One region of the Pantoea sp. GW821-FHT03E06 genome, then DNA from elsewhere that is predicted to be linked to it. Evidence: predicted binding sites of a transcription regulator. Region 1 holds the regulator's gene; each other region holds the start of a gene.

Region 1 (7,543 bases):
TCTCGGCCAGCTGTGGCCAGGCAATTTGAAATCGTTCATGCCAGGCCATTAGCGTCGTATCATAATCTGCGCCAAAGTTATGCCAATCTTCCATAACGAAATGAGGCTCACTGGCTTCGGCGATTTGTCGAACAGACGGTAGACAACCGTTCGGGAAGATATATTTGTCAATCCACGGATCAACGTTCATATCCGTGCTGAGGGCACCAATGGTGTGCAGTAAAAATATGCCGTCTGGTTTTAGGTTGCGATCGGCAACTTCAAAATAAGTGGCATAGTTTTTCGGCCCGACGTGTTCAAACATGCCGACGGAGACAATACGATCATATTGCTGATTAAGATCGCGATAATCCTGCAGCAAAATCGTAACGTCTAATCCTTCACAGCGTTGCTGTGCCAATTTCTGTTGCTCGGCAGAAATGGTAACGCCATGCACCTTCACGCCATAATTACGTGCGGCATATTCCGCTAATCCGCCCCAGCCGCAGCCAATATCGAGAAGTGTCATGCCGGGCTCGAGTTGCAGCTTACGGCATATCATATCCAGTTTTGCCTGCTGAGCATTTTCCAGCGTGTCCGCATCTTTCCAGTAGCCACAAGAATATTGCATATAGGGATCGAGCATCAGTGAGAAAAGATCATTACCCAAATCGTAATGTTCTTTACCGACAATCCAGGCACGCTTTTTCGACTGTAAATTAGTAAGACGTGCCGCTGCAATTCGCAGCGTGTCTTTGAAATGACGCGGTAATTGTTTATCCAGATGGTGTTTCAATACGCGATGGAAGAACATATCGAGCTGTTCGCACTCCCACCAACCATCCATGTAACTTTCACCTAAGCCCAGTGAACCTTCTTCCAGGACGCGTTTAAAAAAATCTGGATGCTTTACCTGAATATCCCAGGGACGAGTGCCATTCACTGCAATATCAGCGCGCTCTAGCAGTTCATTGACGATACGATACCAGTGGTTTTCTTCAAGGCTCACTTCTTCTATAACAGATGAACTCATAGCTTCTCCATCACCTTCCGATCTGAACCTGAGAAATAGAATAGTCAATTTCTCAAGAGCTGTGAGAGAACTCACGGAAATTCCGTGCGCCAGAAATCCGACGTTTTACAGAGGTATGCTTTTGAATAGAACAGTTTGACGCAACACAGCAGCATCGTGCAGACGCCATCCCACGACAGAGTCGTAAAGGTATTACATTTATATTATTGATTTATAGCAGAAATACTGACCCAGTGATTATATGCTCACGTGGGTCAATATTCAACGGCTTATCGTTAGTTTGCTAACGATAATCGTTGCCTTAATGATTATCTTCGCAGGGACGGGAAGTGTGGGCAATATCACTTTGTGCGCTTACACCGCGTTGGCAGACAAAGCCAACCCAAGCGAGTGCGACGGTTGCTACCATGACAAGTGTGGTGTTGTAGAGCGCATGCGCTAATCCAGCAGAGACCAGCAGGCTGGCAACAAAACACAGACCTAGCTGGAAAAGGTTTTGCAAACCTGCTGCTCTCCCGGTCGCATGCGGGAAAGGGGAGAGCGCGCTAGCCACCACAATGGGATAGATTGCGCCATTAGCGAGCGCCATGCCGCAGAAAGGCATCAGCAATGCAAACAGTGGCGTTGCTGGCATTAATGCCACCACAAACAGGCTAAGGATGCTCAAACTGTAAAGCACCAGCAACCATGGCAACAATTGAGCGCCTTGATAGCGGTTGAGCAGCGCGCGGCAGCCAAATCCGCCCATTAAAAAGGCGATGGTTTGAGGAATATAGCTCAGCCCAATATCGGCAGGCGTTAAGCCGGCGGCGGCGAGAATAAAGGGCGAACCGGTCAGCCAGGCAAAGAAACTTGCGGAGCAGGCTGAATAAATCAAGACGTTACCACTATACACTCGCGTACTAAGTAAAGTTAGCCAGCCGGGCTGGGTGCTCTTAGCGACGTTTTCGCGTTTCGGCGAGGTTAACCGCAGCGTGCCAACCAGCAATACCACTGCGACAAGCGTGAGGGTGATAAAGATGCTGCGCCAGTGGAAGTGACTGATTAGCCAGGCTCCCAGCAGCGGAGCGAGCGCCGGTGACAAGGCGACCAGCGGCATAATCGTGGCAAAAACTTTATGAGCCTGTGCTTTTGGATAGCGATCAACGACCAATGCCTGCCAGCTCACCGCTGCAGCACATACCCCAATCGCCTGCACAAAACGTAACGCCAGCATCAGGCGTACATCGGTCACCCAAAGCATACCAAGACAGCCAAGTGCAAAGATGGCTAAGCCCGCCAGCAGAATAGGTTTACGACCGTAGCGATCTGATAGCGGTCCCCAAAAGACCTGCGCACAAGCAAAGCCGGCAAGGAACAGACTCAGGCTGGCACTGATGGTGCCCGGTGCAGTGGCAAAATCACGTTGCATATCGCCAAAGGCGGGTAAATACATATCCGTGGCAAGAAAGCCGAGCATGCTGAGCACGGCAAGGTAGGGCATAAATGCTTTAGACGACAACATGTTATTTCTCTTATGGGCAGGTTGAACGCGGGGGAGTGTAAAAGGATGCAACACGCTTTGTGAAACGCTAATATTTGCACAGTGCTGTTAAATTTTTTGAAGGTGAATTCATGTGGTCAGAATACGCGCTTGAAGTGGTAGATGCCGTAGCGCGAACCGGCAGCTTCAGCGCCGCGGCGCAGGAGTTGCACCGTGTGCCTTCTGCCATCAGCTATACCGTACGCCAACTGGAAACCTGGCTGGCGGTACCGCTCTTTGAGCGCCAGCATCGGGAAGTGGTAATGACACCGGCAGGTGAGCATTTTGTGCGTGAAGGACGATCTGTTATCAAAAAAATGCTCGCCACCCGCAGGCAGTGTCAGCAGCTGGCCAATGGCTGGCGCGGTGAGTTGAGCATCGCCATTGACTGTATTGTAAAACCGCAGCGTACGCGGCAATTAGTGAAGGACTTCTATCGCCATTTCCCGGACATGGAGTTGATCATCAGTTATGAAGTGTTTAATGGCGTCTGGGACGCGTTAGCCGATGGACGCGTTGATGTCGCGATTGGCGCCACCCAGGCAATTCCGGTTGGGGGACGTTTTGCTTTTCAGGATATGGGGGCGCTTAACTGGCGCTGTGTCGTGAGTCCTCATCATCCTTTAGTCAGTAGCGTTGAACTGGATGATGAAACTCTGCGGGCATGGCCTTCGCTGGTGCTGGAAGATACCTCGCGAGCGTTGCCGCGCCGCATGACATGGACGCTCGATAATCAGCGGCGCCTGGTGGTGCCAGAATGGGAAACCGGGCTCGACTGCTTGCAGGCAGGATTGTGCGTTGGGATGGTGCCGGGCCATTTAGCCCGACCGCTGCTGGATAACCATGCGTTGGTGGAGCTGCAATTGCCGCAGGCCTTTCCAGACAGCCCCTGCTGCGTTAGCTGGTCAGAACAGCGCGCGTCGCCGGCGCTGGATTGGCTATTAGCCTATCTCGGGGATGCCGAAACGCTGAACCACGAATGGCTCAGTGAAGTGACACACTAGCGACGATAGTCGCGGAATGGCCCGTCTGCCACGGAGCGGCGCTCAATCAGCGTGGGTTGAACCTCAATGGTTTGTGGCTCTTCGCGCTTGCTGGTGATGCGATCGAGCAGCATCTCCAAAGCTTTTTCACCTAATTCGGCTTTAGGCTGATGCACGGTGGTCAGGGCGGGCGTGAAATAACGCGCGTTGCGCACGTTATCATAGCCAATCACTGAGATATCCTGCGGCACGCGCAAACCCATTTCATCTGCTGCGCAAATTGCGCCCATCGCCATAATGTCACCACCGCAGAACACGGCGGTGGGGCGCTGTTTCTGATTAAGGATTTGCTGCATCGCCTGATAACCCGATTCCGGTTCAAAGTCGCCCTGAACGATCCATTCCGGGCGCACAGTGATGCCCGCTTCATTCATCGCCTGAAGGAAACCGGCATGACGTCCGCCGCCGGTATTGCGCTCCAATTGGCCAGGAATTGCGCCAATGTCGCGGTGACCACGTTCAATCAGATATCGACCAGCGAGATAGCCACCCTGGAATGCATTATCCTGCACGGTATCGGTAAAATCGCCGCGCGAAGCACCCCAATCCATAACAACCATCGGAATATTGCGATTTTCTTCAAGCATTTGCAGCAAATCATCGGGATATTCTGAACACATCACGAGCAATCCATCGACACGCTTCTGCGCCATCATGGAGAGATAAGCGCGCTGCTTTTGTAAGTCGTTATGCGCGTTACCCAGAATCAACGTATAGCCGCGATCGAAGCAGTGATTTTCTACCGCTTCAATAATTTCGGCAAAATAAGGCGCTTCACTGGAGGTCGCCAGCAGGCCCAACGTTTTGGTGTGATTGACTTTCAGGCTACGCGCCACGGCGCTTGGCGAGTAGTGCAATGCTTTGATCGCTTCCCATACGGCGTTACGCGTCTCTTCTGCTACGAAACGCGTTTTGTTGATGACATGCGAAACCGTGGTGGTCGAAACACCCGCGCGTTTTGCCACATCTTTAATTGTTGCCATGAAAATGGTACTCCTGGGCTTATCGCAACTTACTGATAAGTATATTGTTAAACGTTTGCGTCTGCTAATGCTTTTATCGCCCAAAATAAGGGGCAAAACGGTGTGGTTTAGCAGACAAAATCACTTTATCGCGCTGTAAACACACCCTGCACAAAATGTGTTGCGCAACGAAAGGCGGCGATTCTAGCAAGCCCGGGCGGATAACACGAGATTTTTGCCCATCGCTGTGCGAAAATCGGTTTAACCCTAAGAAATGTGTGACTAAGGAGGAGTAATGAGTACGGATTTGAAGCTGGCGCTAATGACAACCGTTGGTGCTCTGTTAATGATTATTGCCTTTAGCTTTACTGCAATCATGCATTAATAAAAAAAGCCGGAGCAGCTCAATGCAGCGTCCGGCTTTTTTCTGCGCGTTGCGCAACAACTAACGAATGGTTTTCGGCGTCATCATACGACGCGCCCCAACATAGTGTTTCTGCCAGTAATCCTCACCCAACGCGCTAATCTGAATATCTTTGCCGGTACGCGGCGACTGAATGAATTTGCCATTACCAAGATACACGCCAACATGATCGGCAGTGCCACGATTATTGATGCGGAAGAACACCAAATCACCTTTTTCCAGCATTTCACGCTTAATTGGTGCAGCATCGCGCAGGTGATACATCTCATTGGCGGTGCGCGGGAACTTGAACTTCACCAAATCTTTATAGGCGTACCACACCAGGCCGCTGCAGTCGAAGCCGGTATGCGGGGAGGTGCCGCCCCATTGATAAGGTTTGCCGAGCTGGCCCATTAATTTTGTCATCGCAGTTTCACGCGCCTTTTGATAACGCTGGCGATGCGCCTTGCTCATTTTGATGCCGGTGAGCGGCAATGCTTCATCATCAACGTCGACGTCTGCGGCTTTTTTTATCTGTCGTTGATGACCATATTTCTTCGTCGTGGGTTTTAGCAGGGATTTTTTGCGGCTGGTTTTAGTTAGTGCGATTTCTGGCTTTGCCAGTTTTTTAATTTTGAGTTTTTGGACGGCAGGCAGCCGCGATTTTTTCGTAGTGGTTTTCACCGGACGTCGTTTGCGGCGCTCGTCTTCACGTGCGCTCTTTTTCTCTGCTTTTTGCGAGCTGGCATTAACCGGCGCATGCGGAGACGCAGAGGCCACGTTAAAGAACAGTTGGGCAAAAGCCAGTATGAAAAGCGTAATCAGTAAACGCATAATCCGGTTATAGGTTCAGCAGGCTGGAAACAAACAGACTGCGGCAGAGTGAGAGTAATCTGATCAAACGATCAGCGCCGAGGCAATTCTAATCCACTTTTTTTCCAAAAGGTAAGGCCTTTTTCTATTAAACTGTTACCAGATTGATTCTGTCGCAAAAATGAACTAATTCAGCTGGTTAACGCAGCGAAACTATTGCTAATTATTAATTTAGTCATGCCTATTAATGATATGAAAATGTTATTTGTGGCGGCCCAACTTAACAAACATGGCGATTCCCCGACGCTAACGTAAAATCCCGTTTTCAGTACGGGAGCGAAATCGCTACAATAAACAAACACGAAGTGAAGCATTAAGGAAGGCAATAATGAGTACTGTTGAAAAAATTCAGCGTCAGATCGCAGAAAACCCGATCCTGCTGTACATGAAAGGTTCGCCAAAGCTGCCAAGCTGCGGTTTCTCGGCGCAAGCCGTGCAGGCGCTTTCTGCGTGTGGTGAGCGTTTCGCCTACGTGGACATTCTGCAGAACCCGGATATCCGCGCTGAAATGCCTAAGTACGCTAACTGGCCAACCTTCCCGCAATTGTGGGTAGATGGTGAACTGGTTGGCGGCTGCGACATTATCGTTGAGATGTTCCAGCGCGGCGAACTTCAGCCCCTGCTGAAAGAAACCGCAGAGAAGTATAAAGAAGCGGAATAATGAAGAAGGCCGACAACGATGTCGGCCTTTTCTTTTTACTCTTCGGACGATGCGTCTTCCTTCGGCGCGTCATCAAAGGCCAGCGGCCAGCCGCCAAGGCGCTTCCAGCGGTTCACCAGTTCGCAGAACAGCGTTGCGGTTTGCTCGGTGTCATACAGTGCCGAGTGCGCCTGAGTGCTATCAAAATCCATTCCTGCCGCTTTACAGGCTTTCGCCAACACCGTTTGCCCGAACACTAAACCGCTTAACGCGGCCGTATCAAAAGTGGCAAAAGGGTGAAAGGGATTGCGCTTCAGGCTGGCACGCTCGGCGGCTGCCATCACGAAGTTGAGATCGAAAGTGGCGTTATGCGCCACGATAATGGCGCGATTGCAGCCGCTGTCTTTTGTGCCTTTGCGCACCATTTTGAAAATGGCATGCAGGGCTTCGTATTCACTTACGGCGCCGCGCAGCGGATTAGTGGGATCGATACCGGTAAACGCCAGCGCCGCTGGATTAAGAATGGCGCCTTCAAACGGTTCCACGTGGAAATGCAGCGTTTCGTCACGATGCAACCAGCCATCTTCATCCATCTTGAGCGTGGTGGCCGCAATTTCCAGCAGCGCATCGGTTTGCGCGTTAAAACCGGCCGTTTCGACGTCGATCACTACAGGATAAAAACCGCGGAAGCGTTGGTGGAGAGCGTTTAAAGCGTTCGATTCAGACATCAGGATCTCATGGCAATAAATAGGGCAGCGCGCATTATGGCAAAAATCGCAGGAGGGTGCAGCAGGAGAGGGAAGTCAGCCCGCAAATAAGCAGGCTGACAAGCAACATTAGTTGCCGAGGCCGTGACCGGCATGTTTGTTTTCAATCAACTCGATTTTATAACCGTCTGGATCTTCAACAAACGCAATAATGGTGGAGCCGCCTTTTACCGGGCCCGCTTCACGCGTCACGTTGCCGCCAGCGCTGCGGATACGCTCGCAGGTGTCAGCCACGTTATCCACGCCCAGCGCGATATGACCGTAAGCATTGCCGAGGTCGTATTTATCCACGCCCCAGTTGTAAGTAAGCTCAATCACCGC
Region 2 (7,543 bases), 2.4 Mb from region 1:
AAAGGCGTCACTTACGACGCCTTTTCCTGTGCAGTTAGCCCAGTGAATGGAAACCGCTATTGAAGTAGATCATTGGCTCTGACGCTTCGCCAGGCAGCGCAATGCCAACAATACGTGCCAGCAGCACGCTATGCGTATTCCACTCCACCACTTTCTCCAGCTGGCAATCAAAGCTCACCAGCGCATCCGCCAATACTGGCGCGCCGGTATTCAGCGTCTGCCAGGCGCCGTTTTGAAAACGCTCTTCACGACGCGATGATTGGCTGAACTGAGCGCATAAATCGTCATGCTGCTCACGCAGTACGTTAACGGCAAAATGACCGGCCTTGATAAACGCATCATGACTGGATGCGCTGCGATTCACGCACACCAGCAAGCTCGGTGGCTCAGCCGCCAGCGAACTCACCGACGTGGCAATTAGCCCCAGCTTTTCGCCCTGAAATTCGGTGGTAACCAGAGAAACGCCTGCGGTTAAGCGGCGCATGCCGTGACGAAACTCATCAAGAGAGATCGATTCCTGGCGAGAAGAAATAGCGGTAACTGACATAAAAAACTCCGACGTGCATGATTCAGCGATGTGCACGATTGGCCTGAGGGTGAATAGTTAGCGCACTTCGATGTGCCTTTTTACTGCCCAAATCCTACACCACATCGCGCCAATCGGCACCCGATCAGACATGAATGTGCAAAAGCGTTCTATGCAAAGTGACAAAATGGGATTGCCGTGCGGCTTCAGCCTTATCTGAAATATCGCCTATTCCACCTTAAGGCGGATGCAAACCCATGAGAAAATTCTTACAATAGCACTGATGATTATTCGACCATTTTCACGGAGCGACAGATGGCTAGTCATTTTGTTCGTTGGATCGGTCATCCGCCCTTTTCTTCAGAGAATATGCGGGTGCCACAGGAAGTGATTCATAGCGCCCAACGCTTCGCTGACAAGCGCCGCGGACGCTTTCTCGCCGCGCGCGAACTGCTGGGGCAGCTGATGCTGCGCGTTTATGGTATTCGTGAATTACCTGCATTAATTACCACCAGCAGTGGTCGTCCCCGTTTTGCCGATGCGAATCTGCCCGATTTTAGTATTTCCTATGCTGGCAACACTATCGGCGTGCTGCTGGCCGAAGAAGGCGGTCGTGCCGGACTGGACATGGAGATTGTGCGTGCGCACAGTCGCCAAACTCAGGATATGCTGACGCAGGATCTCTCCTCTGGCGAGAAAGCCTGGATCAACGCGCAGCAGGATTTTATGGAAGCGCTGACGCAAATCTGGACGCTGCGGCAAAGCATTCTCAAACTCACTGGCGAAACGAATAGCGGTATTGATTCACTGCGTTTGCATCCCGCAGCCGGACGACTGCGTTCCACCGTGTTTCCCGATATTCAGGCGGTATGTGATGCTGAACCGACGCTGGTATGGTCGTGTGCACTGTCGCCAGGCACAGAACGTTTACGGCTGTGGGAAATTGATGGCGCGCAGCAGTGGCAAGCGCTGCGCGACGTCGAGATGAGCAAACCCAATATGGGGCCGCGCACCTTACGCCTGACCAGTTTGGTCGCGCCGCAGGAGATAGGACATCCCTGACAAAAAAGGCCGCTTAAGCGGCCTTTTTCACTTAGTGAGCGTCAATGAAGACGATTTTCAGCACAAACAGCAGCGCCACCACCACCACGCATGGACTGATTTCACGCCAGCGACCCGTTCCCAACTTCATCACGCAGTACGAGATAAAGCCCAGCGCAATACCTTCGGTGATCGAGAAGCTAAATGGCATCATCGCCGCGGTGACAAACGCCGGAACCGCTTCAGTGAGATCGTCCCACTGTACGCGGGAAAGCGACGCCGTCATTAACACGCCAACATAAATCAGCGCGCCCGCCGCCGCATAGGATGGCACCATCGCTGCCAGCGGTGACAGGAACATCACCAGCAGGAACAGAATCCCGGTAATCACCGCCATCAAGCCGGTACGCCCGCCGATCGCCACGCCGGACGAGCTTTCAATGTAAGCGGTAACTGAAGAGGTCCCCACCAGCGAACCGGTCACAGAGCTGATGCTATCAACGTACAGCGCCTGCTTCATGCGCGGGAACGTGCCTTTCTCGTCGGTCAGTCCGGCTTTATCGGTCACGCCAATCAGCGTGCCGGAAGAGTCGAACAGATTCACCAACATAAAGGAGAAGATCACGCCGGCCATGCCGATGTTGAATGCACCTTTGATATCCACCTGACCAACCACCGAAGTGATGGCGGGCGGAGCGGCGAACACACCGCTGAATTTTACGTCGCCAATGATCAGGCCCAGTGCGGTAGTCACCACGATCGAGACCAGCACCGCCGCATGGATATTACGTGAGGCCAGAATAGCGATGATGAAGAACCCAAGCGCGCCCAGCAGTACGCTGTGCGACGTCAGGTTGCCAACGGCCACGATGGTATCGGCGTTAGGCACGATGATGCCGGCATTTTTCAGCCCCATCATGGCGATAAACAGGCCGATACCGGCGGTAATCCCCACGCGCAGGCTCAGCGGAATGTTGGCAATCATCCAGTAGCGCACGCGCAGCAGCGTGAGGATCAGCAGGCCCAAGGCTCCCCAGAAGATCGCGCCCATGCCAACCTGCCATGAGTAGCCCATCGCGCCCACCACCACGAAGGCGAAAAAGGCGTTCAAGCCCATCGCCGGTGCCAGCGCTACCGGCAGATTCGCCACCAGCCCCATTAAGATGCTGCCGAACGCGGCAATTAAGCAGGTGGTGACAAACACGGCTTGAGTATCCATGCCTGCCACACCCAGAATTTGCGGGTTAACGAAGACGATGTAGACCATCGTCAGGAAAGTGGTGCAACCGGCAATCACTTCTGTACGCACGGTTGTGCCGTGTTCCTGCAGCTTGAAGATGCGCTGCAAAAGACCCTGGTTATTCATTTCACTGTTCCGATAAAAAATTAATCGCCGCGTATCGTATAGAGTTTAGCGTGGCAAAACACTGATTTTTCGCAACCGGTTGCTCAGGGTCGCTTTCTGCGCTCAGTGCGCTAGAGTGTCAGCTTATTGTTTAACAAAAGGATGATGCGCGATGTCGGTGGAATGTATTTTTTTTGATTGCGACGGCACGCTGGTCGACAGCGAAGTAATCTGTACGCAATCTTACGTCAACACCTTTGCCCGCTACGGTATTGAGCTCTCACTGCAACAGATGTTTGAGCAGTATAAAGGGGTGAAGCTCTACGACATCATCCGTGACGTCGCGGCAGAACATCAGGTTGAGTTACCGCTCGAAGAGGTGGAAACCGCCTATCGCGCCGAGGTGGCGCGGCTGTTCGATCTCGATTTAAAGCCGATTGCCGGTGCCAAAGCGCTGGTGGAGCGCGTAAAAGTGCCAATGTGCGTGGTTTCAAACGGCACGGTGAAGAAGATGCAACACTCCCTGGGATTAACCGGCATGCTGCCCTATCTGGATGGCAAGCTATACAGCGGCTATGACATCAACCACTGGAAGCCCGATCCCGAGCTGATGTATCACGCCGCCGAGCAGATGCAGGTGCCGATTGAGAAGTGCATTCTGGTAGATGATTCAGAGGCGGGCGCACGTGCGGGAATCGCCGCCGGGATTCCAGTGTTTTACTACTGCGCTGACGCACATAATCCAGAATTAGATCATCCGCTGGTGACGCGCTTTGATGATATGGCGCAGCTGCCGGAGTTGTGGCGCGCACGCGGCTGGGATTTGGTGGGATAGGTGCGGTGTTCAGCCAGGTCGGCATCAATGCCGACCCTACGTTCGTGCACCATTCAATGGTAGGGTCGCCATTCATGGCGACCACAAAAATCAGCCAATCGCCCCCAGCGAATCTTCGTTGCTCTGCTTTTTCGGCAGCAGGAACAGCGTGGCGGCGATATCCAGCAAATAAATCAGCGCCAGTAGGGTGATTGCGGCGGTGAAGGAGATGTTGGTGGCCAGTAATCCAATCACCAGCGGACCAAACCCGCCCACGCCACGCCCAAGGTTAAACAACACGTTCTGCGCCGTAGCACGCGCCTGCGGCGGGAAGGTATCAGAAATCAGCGCGCCGTAGCCGCCAATCATACCGTTGACAAACATCCCCATCAGCGCGCCAGTAAACAGCATTACCGTTGGATCACGCAGCTGTGCATACACCACCACCATCACCACCGCTCCGAACTGGTACAGCAGGAAGATTTTCCAGCGTGCGAAGCGATCGGCCAGCACGCCGAACAGCCAGATGCCAAATGTCATGCCGACTACCGTTACCGCCGTCCACAAGCCGGATTTTGTCAGGCTGAAGCCAAAGTTAGACGACAGATAGCTCGGCATCCAGATCATCAAACCGTAGTAACCGAAATTCTGCACCGAACAGAGAATAAGAATTCCCAGACTGGCTTTGCTGGTATTGCTATCGGCGAACAGCAGTTTAAGCCGCGCGGTAAACGACAGCTGCGGGGTTTTCTCAACGTGACGGGTAAATTCTTCCGGCTCACCCATGCTGCGGCGAATCACAAATGAGACCAGCGCGGGCAGTAAACCAACGAGGAACATGCCGCGCCAGCCAATGACACTCAGCAAAGGCGGCGTAATAAAGGCCGCCAGCAGCACACCCAGCTGCCAGCCAATGCCGACCCACGCCGAGGCGCGGTTGCGCTTCTCTTTTGGCCAGGCTTCCGCAATCAGCGCCATCCCGATGCCGAACTCACCGCCTAATCCCACGCCCGCCAGGGTGCGGTACGCCAGCAAATCCCAGTAGCCCTGCGCGACAGCGCACAGTCCGGTAAACACCGAGAACACCAAAATAGTGACGGTGAGAATACGGATGCGGCCATAGCGATCGCTGAGATGGCCAAACACGATGCCGCCAATCACCGCACCAATCAGCGTCCATGTCACCAGAGAACCCGCCTGAGACGGATCGAGCGCCAGCGAAACGCTGATGGCGGGCAGCATAAAGCCGAGGATCAGAAGGTCAAATCCGTCCATGGCGTAGCCGCTAATGGCAGCCACCATGGCTTTCGCCGGTGTAATAGCGCGTTTTTTTTGTATTGGGGAGGACATGCAGCAGCACCTTGCAGAAAAAAGTGTGCCAAGTATAAAAGAGAGGGCAACGCGGAGACCAGGCAGAAATCAAGAAAGCGGCCCGTTAGTCACAGTGGCAACGGGCCGCCAAAGTCTCAATCAAGAGGGTTTATTGCTACCGTCATCGCCCGACAGCAGTTCATCCAGCTTGTCGCCGCCCACATGGCGGAAATCCTGACCTTTTACGAAATAGAAGATAATTTCACAAATATTCTGGCAGCGGTCGCCGATACGCTCGATGGCGCGCGCGCAGAACATCGCGGTCAATACGCTGGGAATGGTGCGTGGATCCTCCATCATGTAGGTCATCAGCTGACGCACGATGCCTTCATACTCTTTATCCACCTTCTTATCTTCGCGGTAGATTTTGATGGCTTCGTTGAGATCCATGCGCGCAAACGCATCCAGCACGTCATGCAGCATCTGCACGGTGTGATGCCCCAGCGCTTCAAGGCTAACCAGCAGCGGCAGATGCTGTTGACCAAACTTCTCCAGCGCGGTGCGGCTGATTTTCTCCGCCACGTCACCAATGCGTTCCAGCTCTGAAATGGTCTTGATGATCGCCATCACCAGACGCAAATCGCTGGCGGTAGGCTGACGTTTGGCGATGATGCGCACGCAGGCTTCATCAATCTCCACTTCCATCATGTTGACCTTCTGGTCGCCGTCAATCACGTGACGCGCCAGCTCGCCATCCTGGTTATGCATCGCGGTAATGGCATCGGTAAGCTGCTTCTCTACCATGCCCCCCATGATCATCACCTGAGTGCGAATGTGCTCAAGCTCCGCATTAAACTGACCGGAGATGTGTTTGTTCAGATTTAAATTATCCATGTGCGTCTCCTGAATCAGCCGTAGCGACCGGTGATGTAATCTTCGGTTTGCTTCTGTGCGGGCTTAGTGAACAACGTATCGGTATCGCTGAACTCAATCAGCTCACCCAGATACATGAAAGCGGTGTGATCAGAACAACGTGCGGCCTGCTGCATGTTATGCGTCACGATTACCACCGTGTAATCCTGCTTCAGCTCGGTGATCAGCTCTTCGATACGACCGGTTGAGATCGGATCCAGCGCGGAACATGGCTCATCCAGCAACAAAACTTCCGGGCGAATGGCGATGCCACGCGCGATGCACAGACGCTGCTGCTGACCGCCGGAAAGACTGTAACCGCTCTGATGCAGCTTGTCTTTGGTTTCATTCCACAGCGCGGCTTTGGTTAGCGCCCACTGCACGCGCTCATCCATATCGGCACGCGACAGCTTTTCAAACAGCCGTACACCGAAGGCGATGTTATCGTAAATCGACATCGGGAACGGCGTTGGCTTCTGGAATACCATGCCAACGCGCGCGCGCAGCAGGGCGATATCCTGATTAGATGCCAGAATGTTATCGCCATCCAGCAGGATGTCACCTTCTGCACGCTGCTCGGGATAGAGCGAGTACATTTTGTTGAAGGTACGCAGCAGCGTGGATTTACCGCAGCCTGATGGGCCGATAAACGCGGTGACCTGGTTTTTAGTGATATCCAGGTTGATGTTTTTCAGCGCGTGAAACTTACCGTAATAGAAGTTCAGATTACGGACCTGAATTTTACCGGCTGATGAAGTCACGTTACTCATTCTCGTCTCTCATAAGCAGCGCCGCCGAAGCCGCGCCGGGAAATTAGTGTTTGCCCTTGGCGAAAATCACGCGCGCCACAATGTTCAGCAGCAGCACGCACAGCGTAATAATCAGCACACCCGCCCACGCCAGGCTTTGCCATTCGGCAAACGGGCTCATGGCGAATTTAAAGATGGTGACCGGCAGGTTAGCGATCGGCTGCATCATGTCGGTACTCCAGAACTGGTTCGACAGCGCAGTGAACAGCAGCGGAGCGGTTTCACCGGCGATACGCGCCACAGCCAGCAGCACACCGGTGATGATGCCGGAAACAGAGGCTTTCAGCGTGATAGCTGAGATCATCTTCCATTTCGGCGTACCGAGCGCATAAGCCGCTTCACGCATGCTGTCCGGCACCAGACGCAGCATGTTCTCGGAGGTACGAATCACAATCGGGATCTGCAGCAGCGCCAGCGCCACCACGCCCGCCCAGCCGGAGAAATGCTGCATCTGCGACACCACAATGGTGTAAACAAACAGGCCGACCACAATCGACGGCGCAGACAGCAGAATATCGTTGATGAAGCGAATCACTTCCGCCAGCCAATGTTTACGCCCATATTCCGCCAGGTAAATTCCGGCCATGATGCCAAGTGGCGTTCCGATGATCGTCGACCAGAAAATCAGTAAGCCGCTGCCGACTAAGGCATTGGCTAAGCCACCGCCTGCTGTATTCGGTGGCGGAGTTGATTCGGTAAACAGCGACCAGCTTAAACCATCGACGCCGCGCGTCACGGTAGTGAACAGAATCCACACCAGCCAAAACAGGCCGAAAGCCATGGTC
Region 3 (7,543 bases), 180 kb from region 1:
GCCGCTTCCGGTGAGTCGGCCGCGACGGCAATCACAATTTGGCCGAAGTATTCGATTTTGTCCTGCGCCAGCAGCGGATCGCCCGGCTCCAGCGGCCCAACATCGTTGAGACCCGGCACATCGCGCCAGGTCAATACGCTGACCACGCCCGGCACCGCGTAACAGGGTTGCACATCCAGCTTGAGGATGCGCGCGTGCGCGTGCTCGCTGAGGCGCGGACAGAGATGCAGTAATCCCGGTAAATCCGGCTTATCGTCAATATACAGCGCTTCACCGGAGACGTGCTTCTCGGCACTTTCATGTTTGTTGCTGCGCCCCACGCCAGTTTGCATGCCGGTGGCGAACTGCGTTTTCAGCAGGGTTTCATTCAGTTCCGGGCGGTTATGAGACATAGCGCGACACCTCGGTAATGGTCAGCTCGCCAGACGCTTGCGCGTAATAGCGGCGCAGCAGATTGCGTGCCACCTGCAGGCGATAATCAGCGCTGGCGCGGAAGTCGCTCAGCGGCTGGAAATCCACGCTCAGCGCGGTACAGGCTTTTTCGATGCTGGTGAGATTCAACGGCTGGCCAAGCAGCGCTGTTTCCGCTGCCAGCGCGCGTTTCGGTGTTGCCGCCATGCCGCCAAAGGCGATACGCGCTTCCACAATCACATCATTACTGATGTGCAGATTGATGGCGGCGAACACCGCGGAAATATCATCATCCAGTCGTTTCGCCACTTTCCATGCGGCAAAGTTGGGTGACACCGTCACTTTGGCAATAGTAATACTGTGAATGAACTCACCCGGCTGCATTACCGTTTGGCGATATGCGGTAAAGAATTGATCGAGCGGAACTTTTCGCTGCCGTTCGCCCTGCTGCAAAACCAGCTGCGCGTTCAACGCCAGCAGCATTGGCGCACAATCGCCAATTGGTGATGCATTGCCAATGTTGCCGCCCAGCGTGCCCTGATTGCGGATTTGCAGCGAGGCAAAACGCTCCAGCATGCGGCTAAACGCCGGGATGTGCTGCGCCAGAAACTGGTAGCACTGCTGCAAGGACGCGGCGGCACCGAGATAAATATGGTCATGATCCTCGTGGCAAACCTTCAGCTCGTTAACCTGCTCCAGCGCAATTAACAGCGGCAGGCGTTGATATTGCTGGGTGATCTGCAGTGTCAGATCGGTGCCGCCCGCCACTAAACGTGCCTCGGGATGCTGCTGATAAAGATCGGCGAGCTGCGCCACGGTTTTCGGCAGATAACAGCGGCTGCCATCGGCTTCAATAATCTGCACGTCATCGTTGCTGAGCGCCTGTAAACGCTGCACCAGCGAGGCGGCGTTGGCGGTGAACGCATCCGCATCCGCATGTGCGTGTTCACATGCCTGCTGCGCGGCCTCCATGATCGGACGATAACCGGTGCAGCGGCAGAGATTGCCCGCTAATGCCTGTTCCGCCTGATGACGATTCCAGCCGCCACTGTTTTTTTGCAGGGTGAACAGCGACATCACAAAGCCCGGCGTGCAGTAACCGCACTGCGATCCGTGGCAATCCACCATCGCTTGCTGCACGCTGTGCAGTTCGCTGCCCTGTTTAAGATCTTCCACGGTGATCAGTTGCTTACCCTGCAGGCTGCTGACCAGTGTCAGGCAGCTGTTGACCGCCTGATAGTGCATCTGGCCATCGACGACCTTACCGAGCGTGACGGTGCAGGCACCGCAATCCCCTGAGGCGCAGCCCTCTTTGGTGCCGCGTCGCTGCTGCTGGCCGCGCAGGTAGTTGAGCACGGTGAGGTTGGGATCCAGCGCGTGTTCGGTCACTAAACGATTGTTGAGTAAAAACTGAATCATGCGATTTGCTCCTCACTTTCACGCTGCCATACCGGTTTGCCGCTCACCCAGGTCTGCGCGATGTTGCGGTCATCGCCCAGCGTCATCAGCACAAACAGGCGCTCCCAGATATCTTTGCTATTGGCATGGCGCAGCTTCTGCAGCGGCGAAACCGCCGGATCGAGCACCACGAAATCGGCCTCTTTACCGGGATTAAAGTTGCCGATGACGTCATCCAGATCGAGCGCGTGCGCGCCGCCCAGGGTGGCATGATAGAACGCTTCGCAGGCGCTCAGTTTGTACTGCTGTAACTGGCCGACCTTATACGCTTCGCCCAACGTTTGCAGCAGGTTAAAGGTGGTGCCGGCGCCGACATCGGTGCCGATGCCCATGCGCACGCCCTGCTGCCAGCAGCGTTTGATATTGAACAGGCCGCTGCCGAGAAACAGGTTTGAGGTCGGGCAGAACGCAATCGATGAATCGGTGTCGTGCAGGCATTGCCACTCTTTATCTTCCAGATGCAAACAGTGGGCGAACACGCTGCGTTTGCCGGTGAGGTGGTGATGATGGTAGACGTCGAGATATCCGTCACGCTCAGGGAACAGGGCTTTTACCCAGGCGATTTCCTGCTGGTTTTCACTCAGGTGCGTGTGCATCCACACGTCTGGATACGCTTCGCGCAGCTGACGCACTTTGTCCAGCAGTTCCGGTGAGGATGTCGGCGCGAAGCGCGGCGTGAGCGCGTAGCTCAGGCGACCACGTTGATGCCAGCGTTCAATCAGTTCTCGCGTGTGCTGGTAGCTCTGTTCGGGCGTTTCAGTCAGGTATTCCGGCGCATTGCGATCCATCATCACTTTGCCGGCAATCAGCCGCATATCCAATTGATGCGCCGCGCTAAATAGTGCATCCACCGACTGTTTGTGCACGGTGCCAAACACCAGCGCGGTGGTGGTGCCGTTTGATAACAGCTGTTGCAGGAAGAACGCCGACATTTTTGCTGAGTGATCGGGACAGTGATATTGGCTTTCCGCCGGGAAGGTGTAGTGATTCAGCCATTCGAGTAACTGCTCGCCGAAGGCACCAATCATCTCAGTTTGCGGGTAATGAATATGGGTATCGATAAAGCCCGGCACAATCAGTTTGCCGCGCAGATCGGTAACCTCGGCTGGATTGACGCGCCCTTCCGCGATCTGCCAGCTTTCGAGGCTGACCACTTTGCCGTCGCGCAGCGTTAATAAGCCATCTTCGAGATAGCGTGCGTTGGCGGCGATGTCGTCCGGCTGCGCGGCCAGAGCGGTGATATCAAAGAAGCTGGCGCGCAGCAGCGTTTCGGATGCGTAAGGCATAACGGTTCCTTGGTGCTTTTTTATGTGCAGGTAATGGCTTAAAGATAGTTTGCAAAGCGCATGCCAACGCAAAGAACAAAAAATACTGTTTAAATTCAATATAATAGGTTGATTCGACTGGTTTTTGTGTCAAGCTGGCACTGCAATCGTATGCGCAACCGATTGCTTATGTTGGCAAACGGTTGCTATTTATCACTGCGCTGAGTTTTGCTTCATTGAGCGCGTACCAAGCTCGATGACATGCGTCTTTGTGGTGCGCGATTGCACTCTCAACGTGCAGGCAAAATCCTGCAACAGCTTGCCTTTGGTTTTCATGAGCATGGGTTGAAGGTTAATGCTAAGGTGTGGCTGATAACCTGAAATCGTTTAAGGAACAGTGAGATGATTATTTTTGTTACTGGCGCAACTGCTGGTTTTGGTCAAAGTATCACCCGCCGCTTCATTGCTACAGGTCACAAGGTGATCGCCAGCGGACGTCGCGCTGAGCGCTTAAAAGAGTTGAAAGAGGAGCTGGGCGACAATCTGTATACCGTGCAGCTGGACGTGCGCAATCGTGCCGCCATCGACGAAGTGATTGCTGCCCTGCCCGCCGAATGGCGCGATATTGATGTGCTGGTGAACAATGCCGGCCTGGCGCTGGGCGTTGAACCGGCGCATAAAGCCAATATTGAAGACTGGGAAAATATGATCGACACCAACAACAAAGGCTTGGTGTATATGACGCGCGCGGTGCTGCCAGCGATGGTTGAGCGCAACGTGGGGCATATTGTGAATATCGGTTCGATTGCCGGCAGCTGGCCCTATTTAGGCGGTAACGTTTATGGCGCGACCAAAGCGTTCGTGCGTCAGTTCAGCCTGAATCTGCGTACCGATCTGCACGGCACCGCGCTGCGCGTAACCGATATTGAGCCAGGTTTGGTTGGCGGCACCGAGTTTTCTAACGTGCGCTTTAAAGGCGATGATGGCAAAGCGGAACAGGTATATGAAGGCACCACCGCTCTAACGGCGGAAGATGTTACTGAAGCGGTCTATTGGGTGACCACGCTGCCAAAACACGTCAACATTAATACGCTGGAGATTATGCCCGTAACGCAAACCACCGCAGGTTTGAAGGTGCATAAAGGTTAATGTGATTTTGTTGGGTGCGCATTCATGCGCACCAGGTCGCCATAAATGGCGACCCTACCAAATTAAGCGCGTCCCCAACCGGCCACAATAATCAGCATACCGCTAAACGCCACCAGCGCGCCGACCCAATCCCAGGTACTCAGTTTCACGCCATCTACCACACGCAGCCAGATTAGCGCGGTCAACACATACACGCCGCCATAGGCCGCATAGACGCGTCCGCTTGCCGCTGGATGCAGCGTCAATAACCAAACGAACAGCGCCAGACTCGCCGCCGCTGGCAGCAATAGCCAGGCCGTCATGCCCTTCTTTAACCAGAGCCACGGCAGGAAGCACCCGACAATTTCCGCAATCGCTGTAATGAAAAACAGCAACGTGGTTTTCACCAGCATTGAAAATCTCTCTCTAACCTAAACAAATAGCTCACCGCTGGTGAGCAAAGAAGCAGCGATGATATACTAGCGTCCATGGTTGTTACAGCCATGATCCCGGCTGTGCTGGTGTTAAACTGAAGGAAATGAAGATGAAAAAACTGTATTCCACCCTGCTGGTAACCGTGCTGACCTCCAGCGCATTACTGGCCGCGCCGCTGGCTTCTGCAAATACCGATCGCCTGATTATTGAAAATGGCAACAGTGCGTCCAGCAATGAAGCAGCGCGTCAAAGCAAAGAGCAGTGGAACGACACAAAAAATCTGCGTAACAAGGTCAATACCCGCGTTGAGAAAGAGTTCGACAAAGCGGATAAAGCCTTTGATACGCGTGATTCGTGCGAGAAAAGTTACAACGTTAACGCCTATTGGGAACCTAACACGCTGCGTTGCCTTGATCGTCGTACCGGACGCCCCGTTGCGCCCTAATGCGTTATCGCTGCTATAGTTTGCAAAGGAATTCTTACCAAAGGAGTGAATGATGAAAAAACGTAATGCAGTTCTGCTGATGGCCATGCTGGCTCTTCCGGTGTTAGCACAGGCATCGTGTGAAAGTGTTAAAGCGGATATCAGCAAAAAAATTATCAATAACGGCGTCGCTGAAGCGGACTTCACGCTTGATATTGTCCCCAACGATCAAGCCGATCAAGCCGATCAGGCTGGTGGTCAGGTGGTTGGTCATTGTGAAAATGACACACAGAAGATTGTTTACAAGAAAAATGGCCATGATGCTGACAGCAGCGTGCCAGACAGCGCAGGCAGTTCTCAGGATAGCTCAGCGCAATAATCTTTCGGGCGGCATCCTGGCCGCCCTGCTTTTACTCCGCTTCCGGCCGCTGGCGCGGCATCAGCCATGCCACTCCCAACGTCAACAGCGCAATCAACAGCGACACGACAAACACCCAGTGTAATGAGGTGGCAATTTGCCCAGTCCAGGCATGCAACGTCGCCTCTGGCAGCGCCTGACGGCTTTCGGGCGACATGATTTTCTGCATCGGATCCTCTGCCTGCGGCAAACGCAGTGACAGATTGAGATTGAGCACCGCCCCCATCAAAGCGGTACCAATGGCCGACCCTATCATGCGGCTAAACATGATCGACGCGGTGCAAATGCCGCGAATGTCATAATGCGCGTGGTTCTGTACCGATACCAAAAAGGTCGTGGTGGTCATTCCCATGCCGGTCCCCATTACAAACGCGGTAAAACCGGCCTGCATAATGGAGCTATCACTGCGCAGCAGTAACAGTAACGCGCTGCCCGCAATCAGCAGCAGTGCACCCATTTGTGCGGTAAATCGATACGACGTCACCAACATCAATCGGCCGCTCAAGGTACTCGCCAGCGGCCAACCAATCGACATCATTGCTAATGCGCTGCCCGCCTGCAGCGGCGTGCCGCCGGTGATGCCCTGAATCCACGTGGGTAAAAATGCGCTAATGCCCATCATGGTGGCACCTATGATCAGGTTGCCCACGTTACCCGCGACGATGAGGCGACTGCGCCAAATTTCGAGCGGGAAAAGGGGCGCATCGGCGCGCTGTTCATGATGTTTTAAGCGCCATGCGGCAATGAGCGCCAGCGCCAGGAACGGCAATAACCAATAGCCAAGTACTTCCGCTTGCAGCAGCGCGACTAATAATGCCGTTACACATATCATCAGCCAGCAGCTGCCGGTGAGATTAAGTGCGGAATCCTGATGGTGCTCACGCGTTGGCAGGAACCGCGCCAGCAATAGCATCGAAAGCACGCCAATCGGCACGTTGACCCAAAAAATCACCGACCAGCTAAAGTGCTGGACCAGCCATGCGCCGCTTAGTGGTCCAATAATTGCGGCAATACCCCACACGCTGGAGAGCCAGCCCTGAACGCTGGCGCGTTCGCGCGGAGAATAGACATCGGCAACGATGGTCGATGTCAGCGGCATAATGGCGCCCGCGCCCAGGCCCTGAAAAGCACGGAACAGAATTAACCACGTCATGTTGTGGGCAAATCCGCAGAGAATGGAGCCAAGCAAAAACAGCGTAACACCAATAAACAGCAGCCGTTTACGGCCCCACATGTCCGCCAGGCGGCCATACAGCGGCACGCTTACCGCCTGGGTGAGCAGATAGATGGAGAACACCCAACCAAACTGCGAAAAACCGCCGAGATCGGCAATGATCGTCGGCATCGCGGTGGCCACGATGGTGACCTCAATTGCCGCCATAAACATGGCCAGCATGCAGCCGATGAGAATCCAATGGCGATGTTCCGTATTCAATTCTGCAGTTTCAGTCATACGCCTCCCTAATTTCTAACAAGGCTAGCTGAAAATTCGTAATAGCAGTTTCCTCTGCGTGCGCCTATTTGTGACAGCGTCACGCATTTCGATGAAATTTTTTTATTGTCGGATGATGCCTTATTCCATGCGGGTTCGCTGTGATTTCCTGTGATTTCTATCTGTCTGATTTTGCCGTAAAAACTGGCGCTATTCGACAAGCATTGCTATAGCTCTAAACGGTGCTTTCCAGTTATTCGCTGAAAAAGCATTAGCAAACAGTCATTTTAACTGCAATTTGACGGGGTGAAGGATTTTCGTGTGTGAGTATGGCTCACATCGCCACCATCCTGGGAATGACATAAGCATATCGAACGATTTTTCGAATCAGGGAGACACTGGCTATGCAAAATGCATCGCTCGCCCGCCGCGCGGGGCTGGCTCTGCTCGCGATTGTCGCGGTGATTGCTCTGCTGGTATGGGGGCTGGGTTTAAATACGCTGCGCGATCGCCGGGAAGATTTGGTTTATCTCGGACAGCAGCATCTGTTTTTAGTGTTTTGGTCGATGTTC
Region 4 (7,543 bases), 2.4 Mb from region 1:
TAGCCCGGCGGTACCAACAACCCGCTATTAACCATCGCTTTATGGAAACCCTCAAGACGCAAACGCGCCGGGGTTTTATCCTGTGGACCCGCAATACACGCGATGCGCGTATAGCCGCGATCGATCAGATGCTGGGTAGCCAGTTCGCCGCCGAGCAGGGCGTTATCCTGAATGATGTCACCCCGTCCTTCAAACGGTGCCCAGTCCATCATCACCATCGGCACCGACGGATAACGATTGAGGATCTCCGCTGAAGGCAGATGCGTTTCGGTACACATCATTAGCAAACCATCGACACGCTTTTGCATCAGCGTTTCGAGGCTGCGGTTCATGCGTTCTTCATCACCTTCGGTATTGCACAGAATCAGGCTATAGCCGCGTTCGTAACAGCTGTTTTCCACGCCGCGCACCACTTCGGAGTAAAACGGGTTGCTGCTGGCGGTCAGCAACATGCCAATGGTGCGCGTTTGCTTAATCTTCAGGCTGCGCGCCAGCGCGGACGGCGCATAGTTGAGTTCGCGAATCGCCTGATCGACCTTTTCCCGCACCTGTTCGCTAACAAAGCGATTGTTATTGATGACGTGCGAAACGGTGGAGGTCGAGACGCCCGCCAGGCGGGCGACATCTTTCATGGTAGCCAAGCGCTTAACCCTGTTGTTGCAGGAAGGCGTCGATCTCAGTGCGCCACGGCACTGAGGGCTGCGCGCCTGGACGCGTCACCGCAATCGCCGCGGCGGCATGGGCGAAACGCACGGCATCATGCATCGCCACACCTTCCAGACGCGCGGTGATAAACGCACCGTTAAAGGTATCGCCCGCAGCGATGGTATCGATGGCCTGCACGCTGAAGCCCGGAATACGCACGCCGTTTCCTTGTTCACTCAGCCACACGCCGCGACGGCCTAACGTGATTAATACGGTAGCAATACCTTTGGCATGCAATGCCTGCGCGGCACGCGCTGCGTCTTCATCGTTCTTTACCGCGATGCCGGTGAGAATTTCTGCTTCGGTTTCATTTGGCGTGATGATGTCAATCAATCCGAGCAGCTCATTAGAAAGCTGTGTAGCCGGCGCGGGATTGAGAATGACCTGGGTATGCTGCTCACGGGCAATTTTCGCCGCCGCCAGTACGCTTTCCAGCGGTGATTCCAGCTGCATCAGTAACGCATCGGCATCGGCAATTACCTGCTGATGGTGTGCAACGCGAGCCGGCGTCAGCGCTGCATTGGCGCCGGAATAAATGCCGATATTATTTTCGCCTTCGCCATTCACGAAGATCATCGCCACACCGGTGGCTTCATCCGCAACGATTTCGACCGGCGCAGTATCAATGCGATCCTGCTGCAGCTGCTGACGAATGCGTGCGCCAATATCATCGGCACCGACGCAGGCAATAAAGGCAATGTCAGCACCGGCACGGCCAGCGGCCACCGCCTGATTGGCCCCTTTGCCGCCAAAGGCAATTTGATACTGTTTCCCGATCACCGTTTCGCCCGGACGTGGAAAGTGGGTGAGGTTAAGGATGTGATCGGCATTAATGCTGCCGAGAACGGCCAGTTTTGCGCGTTTGCTCATTGGGATTCATCCAGAAAGATGCGCCACCGGGAAGGTGGCGCGTTGCCCTGCTTTTCTTTACTTATTATTTAGTCACCAGCTTCAGGTCAACCGGGTTCACCGACTGCACCTTCTCGCCTTTCAGTACTTTATCGGCGGTCTGCACGCCAATCACGCCAATTTTGTCTGGCATCTGTGCCACAGTAGCGGTCAGTTTACCCGATTCTACCGCTTTCACGCCGTCAGCAGTGCCATCGAAGCCCACCACCAGCACGTCGGTTTTACCGGCCGTTTGCAGCGCACGCAGCGCGCCCAGCGCCATTTCGTCATTCTGTGCGAACACCGCCTGCACATCCGGATGGCCCTGCAGCAGGTTCTGCATGACGTTCAAACCTTTAGTACGGTCAAAGTCAGCAGGCTGGCTCGCCAGGATGTTGAATTTGTGCGCATCTGCCGCTTGTTTAAAGCCTTCGCCACGCTCGCGCGCCGCAGACGTACCGGCAATGCCCTGCAGTTCAATGATTTTCGCGCCATCGCCCAGCTTTTTAGCGATGAAGTCACCGGCCATTTTGCCGCCGAAACGGTTGTCAGAAGCAACGTGGCTCACCACGGTACCTTGCGCAGCAACACGGTCCAGAGTGATCACCGGAATGTTCGCCTGGTTCGCCATTTTCACCGCGTTGCCTACCGCATCAGAATCGGTTGGGTTGATCAGCAGCAGCTTGGTGCCGCGTACGGTCAGATCCTGCACGTTCGCCAGCTCTTTCGCCGGGTTGTTCTGCGAATCCAGCACGACAAGGTTATAACCCAGTTGATCAGCTTCTTTCTGTGCGCCATCTTTCAGTGACACAAAGAACGGATTATTCAGGGTTGAAACCACCAGAGCAATGGTGTCCTTGGCCATTGCGCCAGCACTGAGGGTGGCGCCAAGAATGACGGCCAATGCAGTTAACTTTTTCATTTTTAAATCCTGTGTGAAGGTCAGAGTTATTTACTGCTTTTGTTATCCACCAGCACCGCTAGCAGAATGACGACGGCTTTAACAATCATTTGGTAGTAAGACGATACGCCCATCAGATTCAGGCCGTTATTCAGGAAGCCGAGGATCAGCGCACCAATCAGCGTGCCCATGATGCGGCCTTTACCGCCCGCCAGGCTGGTGCCGCCCAGCACCACCGCGGCAATGGCATCCAGTTCATAACCGGTACCCGCCGTGGGTTGTGCGGAAGAGAGGCGTGCCACTTCGATGGTGCCTGCCAATGCCGCCAGCAGGCCGCACAGCGAATAGACGATGATTTTGACGCGGTTAACGCTGATACCGGATAAGCGTGTAGCCGCTTCGTTACCGCCCAGCGCGTAGATGTAACGTCCGAGGCGCGTGTGATGCAGCATGTACCACGCGAGTGCAAATACCACTGCCATCAGCCAAACCGGCGTTGGGATGCCCAGCGGGCGGCCAATACCGAACCAGCCGAACAGATCGGCGTTATCGTTGAAACCGGTATTGATTGGGCTGCCGTTGGTATAAACCATAGTGACGCCGCGCAGCAGCAGCATCATCACCAGCGTGGCGATAAAAGCCTGCACCTTGCCGCGTGCGACTATTACACCGGTAAGAGCGCCAATTGCCGCGCCGAGCGCCAGCGAAGCCGCTACGGCGACCAGCGCATTCACTTCTAATCCGACAATTGATGCCGCTACCGCGCCCGTCAGCGCCAGCAGCGATCCCACCGACAAATCAATGCCTGAAGTCAGAATCACCAGCGTCATCCCCACCGCCATGATGGCGTTGACCGACGTCTGCTGCAGAATGTTGAACATATTCGGCAGCGTAAAGAAATTTGGGCTCTGGCTGGCGACCACGGCGATCAGCACGATCAACGCAATCAGGGATTTCTGCTCCAGCAGCCAGGCTTTGCTGAACCAGCGGCGGCTGGCGGGTAAGGTTTGGGTGCTCATACAACTAACTCCTCGCTGTGTTGCTTACCGACTGCCGCCGCCATCAGGGATTCCTGGGTAGCCTGCTCACGGGAAAATTCGCCACTCAGATGGCCTTCATGCATTACCACGATGCGATCGCTCATGCCCAACACTTCCGGCATTTCTGACGACACCAAAATGATGCTCAGCCCTTCGGCTTTAAACTGGTTAATTAACTGATAGATCTCTTTTTTCGCCCCAACGTCGACGCCGCGTGTTGGCTCATCAAGAATCAGCACATCGGGGCGTGTCATCAGACCGCGCGCAATCGCTACTTTCTGCTGATTACCACCGGACAGCAGCCCAATCGGCTGCTCCATGGAGGGGGTTTTAACGTTGAACAGGCGGATAAAATCGCCCACCGCCAGCTGCTCATCGCTGTGCCGGAGATTGCCCGCGCCGGTACTGAAATAGCGCAGCGCGGTCAGCGACATGTTCTCTTTCACCGACATGCCGAGCACCAGGCCATCGCGCTTGCGGTCTTCGGAGATATAGACGATGCCGTTCGCTAAGCCATCCTGCGGTGAGCGGGTCACGATCTCACGTCCATTCAGCGTGACTTTGCCTTTGCTGCGTGGCAGCGCGCCGTACAGCACTTTCATCAGTTCAGTGCGGCCCGCGCCCATCAGGCCAGACACGCCAAGGATTTCCCCTTTACGCAGCGTAAAGCTGACGTTATCAACGCCCGGCCCGCTCAGGTTTTCGACTTTTAAACGGATCTCGCCGGGTTGTTGATCAATGCGTGGATATTGATCTTCCAGTTTGCGCCCCACCATCATCTCGATCAGGCTCTCTTCGCTGAGATCGCTGACCGCGCGCTCGGCAATAAACTGCCCGTCACGGAACACGGTGACGTCATCGCAAATCTCAAAGATCTCTTTCATGCGGTGCGAGATATAGACAATGCCGCAGCCCTGCGCTTTTAGTTCGTTGATCACGCGGAACAGCGACAGCGTTTCGGTATCGGTGAGCGCATCGGTCGGTTCATCCATAATGATGACTTTTGACTCGAAGCTAAGCACTTTCGCGATCTCAACCATCTGCTGATCGCCAATCGACAAATCGCCCACCAGCTTGTGGCTGCTGAAGCGCAGATTAAGGCGTTGTAACAGTCCATCCGCCGCGGCATACATCTTTTTCCATTCGATGCGGCCAAAGCGGTTAACAAATTCACGACCAAGGAAAATATTTTCGGCGACGGTCAGCTGCGGAATCAGGTTCAGTTCCTGATGGATAATACCAATGCCCGCTTCCTGCGAAGCTTTCGGGCCCGAGAACGCCACATCCTTACCCAGCCACTGCATGGAGCCGGCGTCCATGCTGTAAATGCCGGTCAGCACTTTCATCATGGTAGATTTACCGGCACCGTTTTCGCCCACCAGCGCCATCACGCGGCCAGGATAGACGGCAAGCGAGGCGCCATTCAGCGCTTTCACGCCCGGAAAAGATTTTTCAATCCCTTTGAGTTGCAATAACGGTTGCATAACGGCCTCAGAAGGTCACGCCAGCGCTCAGGATGACATTCGCATACGGAGAACACTCTCCGCTGCGAATGACCGCCTGACTGCGCTGTGTCTGTTGTTTGAATTGTTCATGGCTGGTGTAACGGATGGTGATGACATTCCCCTGGTGCCGTTGCAAGGCTTCGAGCACGGCGAGCAGTGCGCTGTGGAGCGGCGGATTATGCTGTTTAATCTCCTCCGCCATCAGGGCGCTTTCGACCTGCATCTCCTGCGTGATAACGTCGACCACCTGTAAAAATTCGGGCGTACCCGGCGTTAATGCCAGATCGATGCGCTGTGGACCGGCCGGAATCGGCAAGCCTGCATCTGCAATCGTCAGCGTATCGGTGTGCCCCAGGCGGGCAATCACATGAGAGACTTCAGCGTTTAACAAGCGACCTTTTTTCATTTCTTCCACTCCACAGCGAAACGTTTCGCTGATCGGGAGTGTATAAAATGCGCGCGGCAACTCAATGACGACATTACGGAAATGTGATCGCCATCGAAACGTTTCGCTTGTGCCAGCGGGAATTTGAGTTTGGTGGGATGGCGGAGCCGCTTACGCGGCACCGGGGAGGAAATTATGGCAGTTTACGTACCTGTTTCACGTCCAGTTCGATCGCGTTGAAATCCTTATCCAGTTCACCGGTCAGCTCCACCTGATCCTTCGGTGTGATGGTCAAACCGTTCCAGCGTTTATGATCGATTTCGACCTTCATGGTGCCAGTAGCATCGCGGAACTGATAATCCTCATCACCAATTTGCTTCTCCAGCGTACCGCGTACGGTAATCCAGCTATCGTCTTTCATCTCTTCGGCCTGTTTCACCGTGACGATGCTAGTGTTATCGGCTTTGAAACCACCAGACTTGACCTGTGCCGTTGGTGCAGTGGGATCCACAAAACCCCCTTGCTGCGCAGCAAGAACCGGCGTAGCAGCCAGCGCGACAATCGCGAATAAAGCAGCAGATTTTTTCATTTCTCACCTCGTTTCCATGAATGTGTTGGTTTACATGCGCTATTTCACCATAAGGTTCTTAACAGGATCTTAAGAGAACGCTTTGCGCGTACATTCCTGAAAAATAGCCTATTTGCCGCGATTTTCGCTGTACAAGAAAGAATGTGCTTCGTATAACTCCGCTTAACAGAAGGAGAAGTTATGCGCATTTTATTGATAGAAGATGACGCCCTGATTGGCGACGGTTTGAAGGTTGGCCTCACCAAACTCGGCTTCAGCGTGGACTGGTTTGTCTCGGGGGAAAGCGGATTTCAGGCCCTAACCGCCGCGCCCTGGGATGCAGTAGTGCTGGATCTGTCGCTGCCGGAACGCGATGGTTTAGATATCCTGCGTCAATGGCGCCAGCAAGGACACGATGTGCCGGTGCTGATCCTCACGGCGCGCGATGCGCTCGATCAGCGCGTGCAAGGATTGCAGCTCGGCGCCGACGATTACCTGTGCAAGCCGTTTGCGCTAACAGAAGTAGCCGCACGTTTGCAGGCGCTGATCCGTCGTCGTCATGGACAGCTGCAGCCAGAGCTTAAACACGGCAAGGTTACCCTGGCACCCGACAGCCACAGCGTAATGTGCGATGGCGAAGCCGTCAGCCTGAAGAGTCGGGAACTGGCGCTGTTGGAGCTCTTTCTGCGTAATCCTGGCCGCGTGCTAACGCGCAGCCAGCTGGAAGAAAAACTGTATAGCTGGGATGAAGATGTCTCCAGCAATGCGGTGGAAGTCCATATTCATCATCTGCGTAAAAAACTCGGCAGCCAGTTTATTCGTACCGTGCATGGCGTGGGCTATACGCTGGGAGCGGTGGAATGAGTCTGTTCCTGCGCCTCGCCATCGGCTTTGTCGTGCTGATCCTCTTGTGCGGCGGACTTGCCGGCCTCAGCGCCTGGCAGCAAACCCGCGATACGGTGAACGAGCTGTTTGATACGCAGCAAATGCTGTTCGCAAAGCGCCTGATCGCGCTCGATCCCACCTCGCGGCAAGACGTTACGCTGCCAAAAACCAAATCTATCCTGCGTCATCATCGGGGCGATCAGGATGATGATGCACTGGCATTTGCCATTTACAGCGCCGAGGGCAAGCCGCTGTTGAACGATGGCGAAAACGGTCGCGATTTGCAGTTTGATCATCAGCGCGATGGTTTTGTCGATGGCCACCTGCGCGACGATAAAGACAGCTGGCGCTTAGTGTGGCTTACCTCTGCCGATAAACGCTATCGCGTGGTGGTGGGTCAGGAGTGGGAATATCGCGATGATATGACGCGCGATTTGGCACTCAGCAGCTTGTTACCCTGGCTGATCGCCATGCCTTTTATGCTGCTGTTTTTGCTGGCGCTGGTGTGGTTTGAGCTGCGTCCATTGAAACGCCTTACCGCATCGCTGCATCAGCGTGCGCCGGATGATGCTAAACCGCTGCCGGACGCGCGCCTGCCCAAAGAGGTGAAACCGCTGGTGGTAGCGCTCAACGGTTTGTTTAACCGCATGGCACAGCTGGTACAAC

Evidence for each region. The regulator PurR, encoded in region 1, represses purine synthesis genes. The targets are predictions, from matches to a motif close to CANGCAAACGTTTGCNTG.
Region 2: AC07WB_RS19590 (NCS2 family permease) is a predicted target of PurR. The motif match lies at 3,002-3,019, and genes of this name have one in related genera.
Region 3: guaD (guanine deaminase) is a predicted target of PurR. The motif match lies at 3,327-3,344, and genes of this name have one in related genera.
Region 4: rbsD (D-ribose pyranase) is a predicted target of PurR. The motif match lies at 5,459-5,476, and genes of this name have one in related genera.

What each region holds. Positions count from the first base shown of each region.
Region 1 covers NZ_JBWKUG010000001.1:1,790,100-1,797,642, forward strand. The annotation lists gene cfa (cyclopropane fatty acyl phospholipid synthase) at 1-1,012, opposite strand, end outside; gene punC (purine nucleoside transporter PunC) at 1,314-2,516, opposite strand; gene punR (DNA-binding transcriptional activator PunR) at 2,627-3,538, shown strand; gene purR (HTH-type transcriptional repressor PurR) at 3,535-4,560, opposite strand; gene cydH (cytochrome bd-I oxidase subunit CydH) at 4,835-4,924, shown strand; gene AC07WB_RS08365 (C40 family peptidase) at 4,985-5,776, opposite strand; gene AC07WB_RS08370 (Grx4 family monothiol glutaredoxin) at 6,141-6,476, shown strand; gene rnt (ribonuclease T) at 6,512-7,183, opposite strand; gene gloA (lactoylglutathione lyase) at 7,292-7,543, opposite strand, start outside.
Region 2 covers NZ_JBWKUG010000001.1:4,185,706-4,193,248, reverse strand. The annotation lists gene AC07WB_RS19600 (flavin reductase family protein) at 35-547, opposite strand; gene AC07WB_RS19595 (4'-phosphopantetheinyl transferase family protein) at 842-1,588, shown strand; gene AC07WB_RS19590 (NCS2 family permease) at 1,620-2,933, opposite strand; gene yieH (6-phosphogluconate phosphatase) at 3,085-3,747, shown strand; gene AC07WB_RS19580 (MFS transporter) at 3,838-5,076, opposite strand; gene phoU (phosphate signaling complex protein PhoU) at 5,197-5,931, opposite strand; gene pstB (phosphate ABC transporter ATP-binding protein PstB) at 5,946-6,719, opposite strand; gene pstA (phosphate ABC transporter permease PstA) at 6,763-7,543, opposite strand, start outside.
Region 3 covers NZ_JBWKUG010000001.1:1,969,341-1,976,883, reverse strand. The annotation lists gene xdhB (xanthine dehydrogenase molybdopterin binding subunit) at 1-392, opposite strand, end outside; gene xdhA (xanthine dehydrogenase small subunit) at 382-1,830, opposite strand; gene guaD (guanine deaminase) at 1,827-3,155, opposite strand; gene ydfG (bifunctional NADP-dependent 3-hydroxy acid dehydrogenase/3-hydroxypropionate dehydrogenase YdfG) at 3,537-4,283, shown strand; gene AC07WB_RS09205 (YnfA family protein) at 4,346-4,675, opposite strand; gene AC07WB_RS09200 (DUF1283 family protein) at 4,807-5,142, shown strand; gene AC07WB_RS09195 (DUF1161 domain-containing protein) at 5,195-5,500, shown strand; gene AC07WB_RS09190 (MDR family MFS transporter) at 5,532-6,992, opposite strand; gene AC07WB_RS09185 (ABC transporter permease) at 7,376-7,543, shown strand, end outside.
Region 4 covers NZ_JBWKUG010000001.1:4,152,454-4,159,996, forward strand. The annotation lists gene rbsR (ribose operon transcriptional repressor RbsR) at 1-641, opposite strand, end outside; gene rbsK (ribokinase) at 646-1,575, opposite strand; gene rbsB (ribose ABC transporter substrate-binding protein RbsB) at 1,640-2,515, opposite strand; gene rbsC (ribose ABC transporter permease) at 2,542-3,513, opposite strand; gene rbsA (ribose ABC transporter ATP-binding protein RbsA) at 3,510-5,018, opposite strand; gene rbsD (D-ribose pyranase) at 5,026-5,445, opposite strand; gene AC07WB_RS19445 (YgiW/YdeI family stress tolerance OB fold protein) at 5,618-6,013, opposite strand; gene qseB (quorum sensing response regulator transcription factor QseB) at 6,194-6,856, shown strand; gene qseC (quorum sensing histidine kinase QseC) at 6,853-7,543, shown strand, end outside.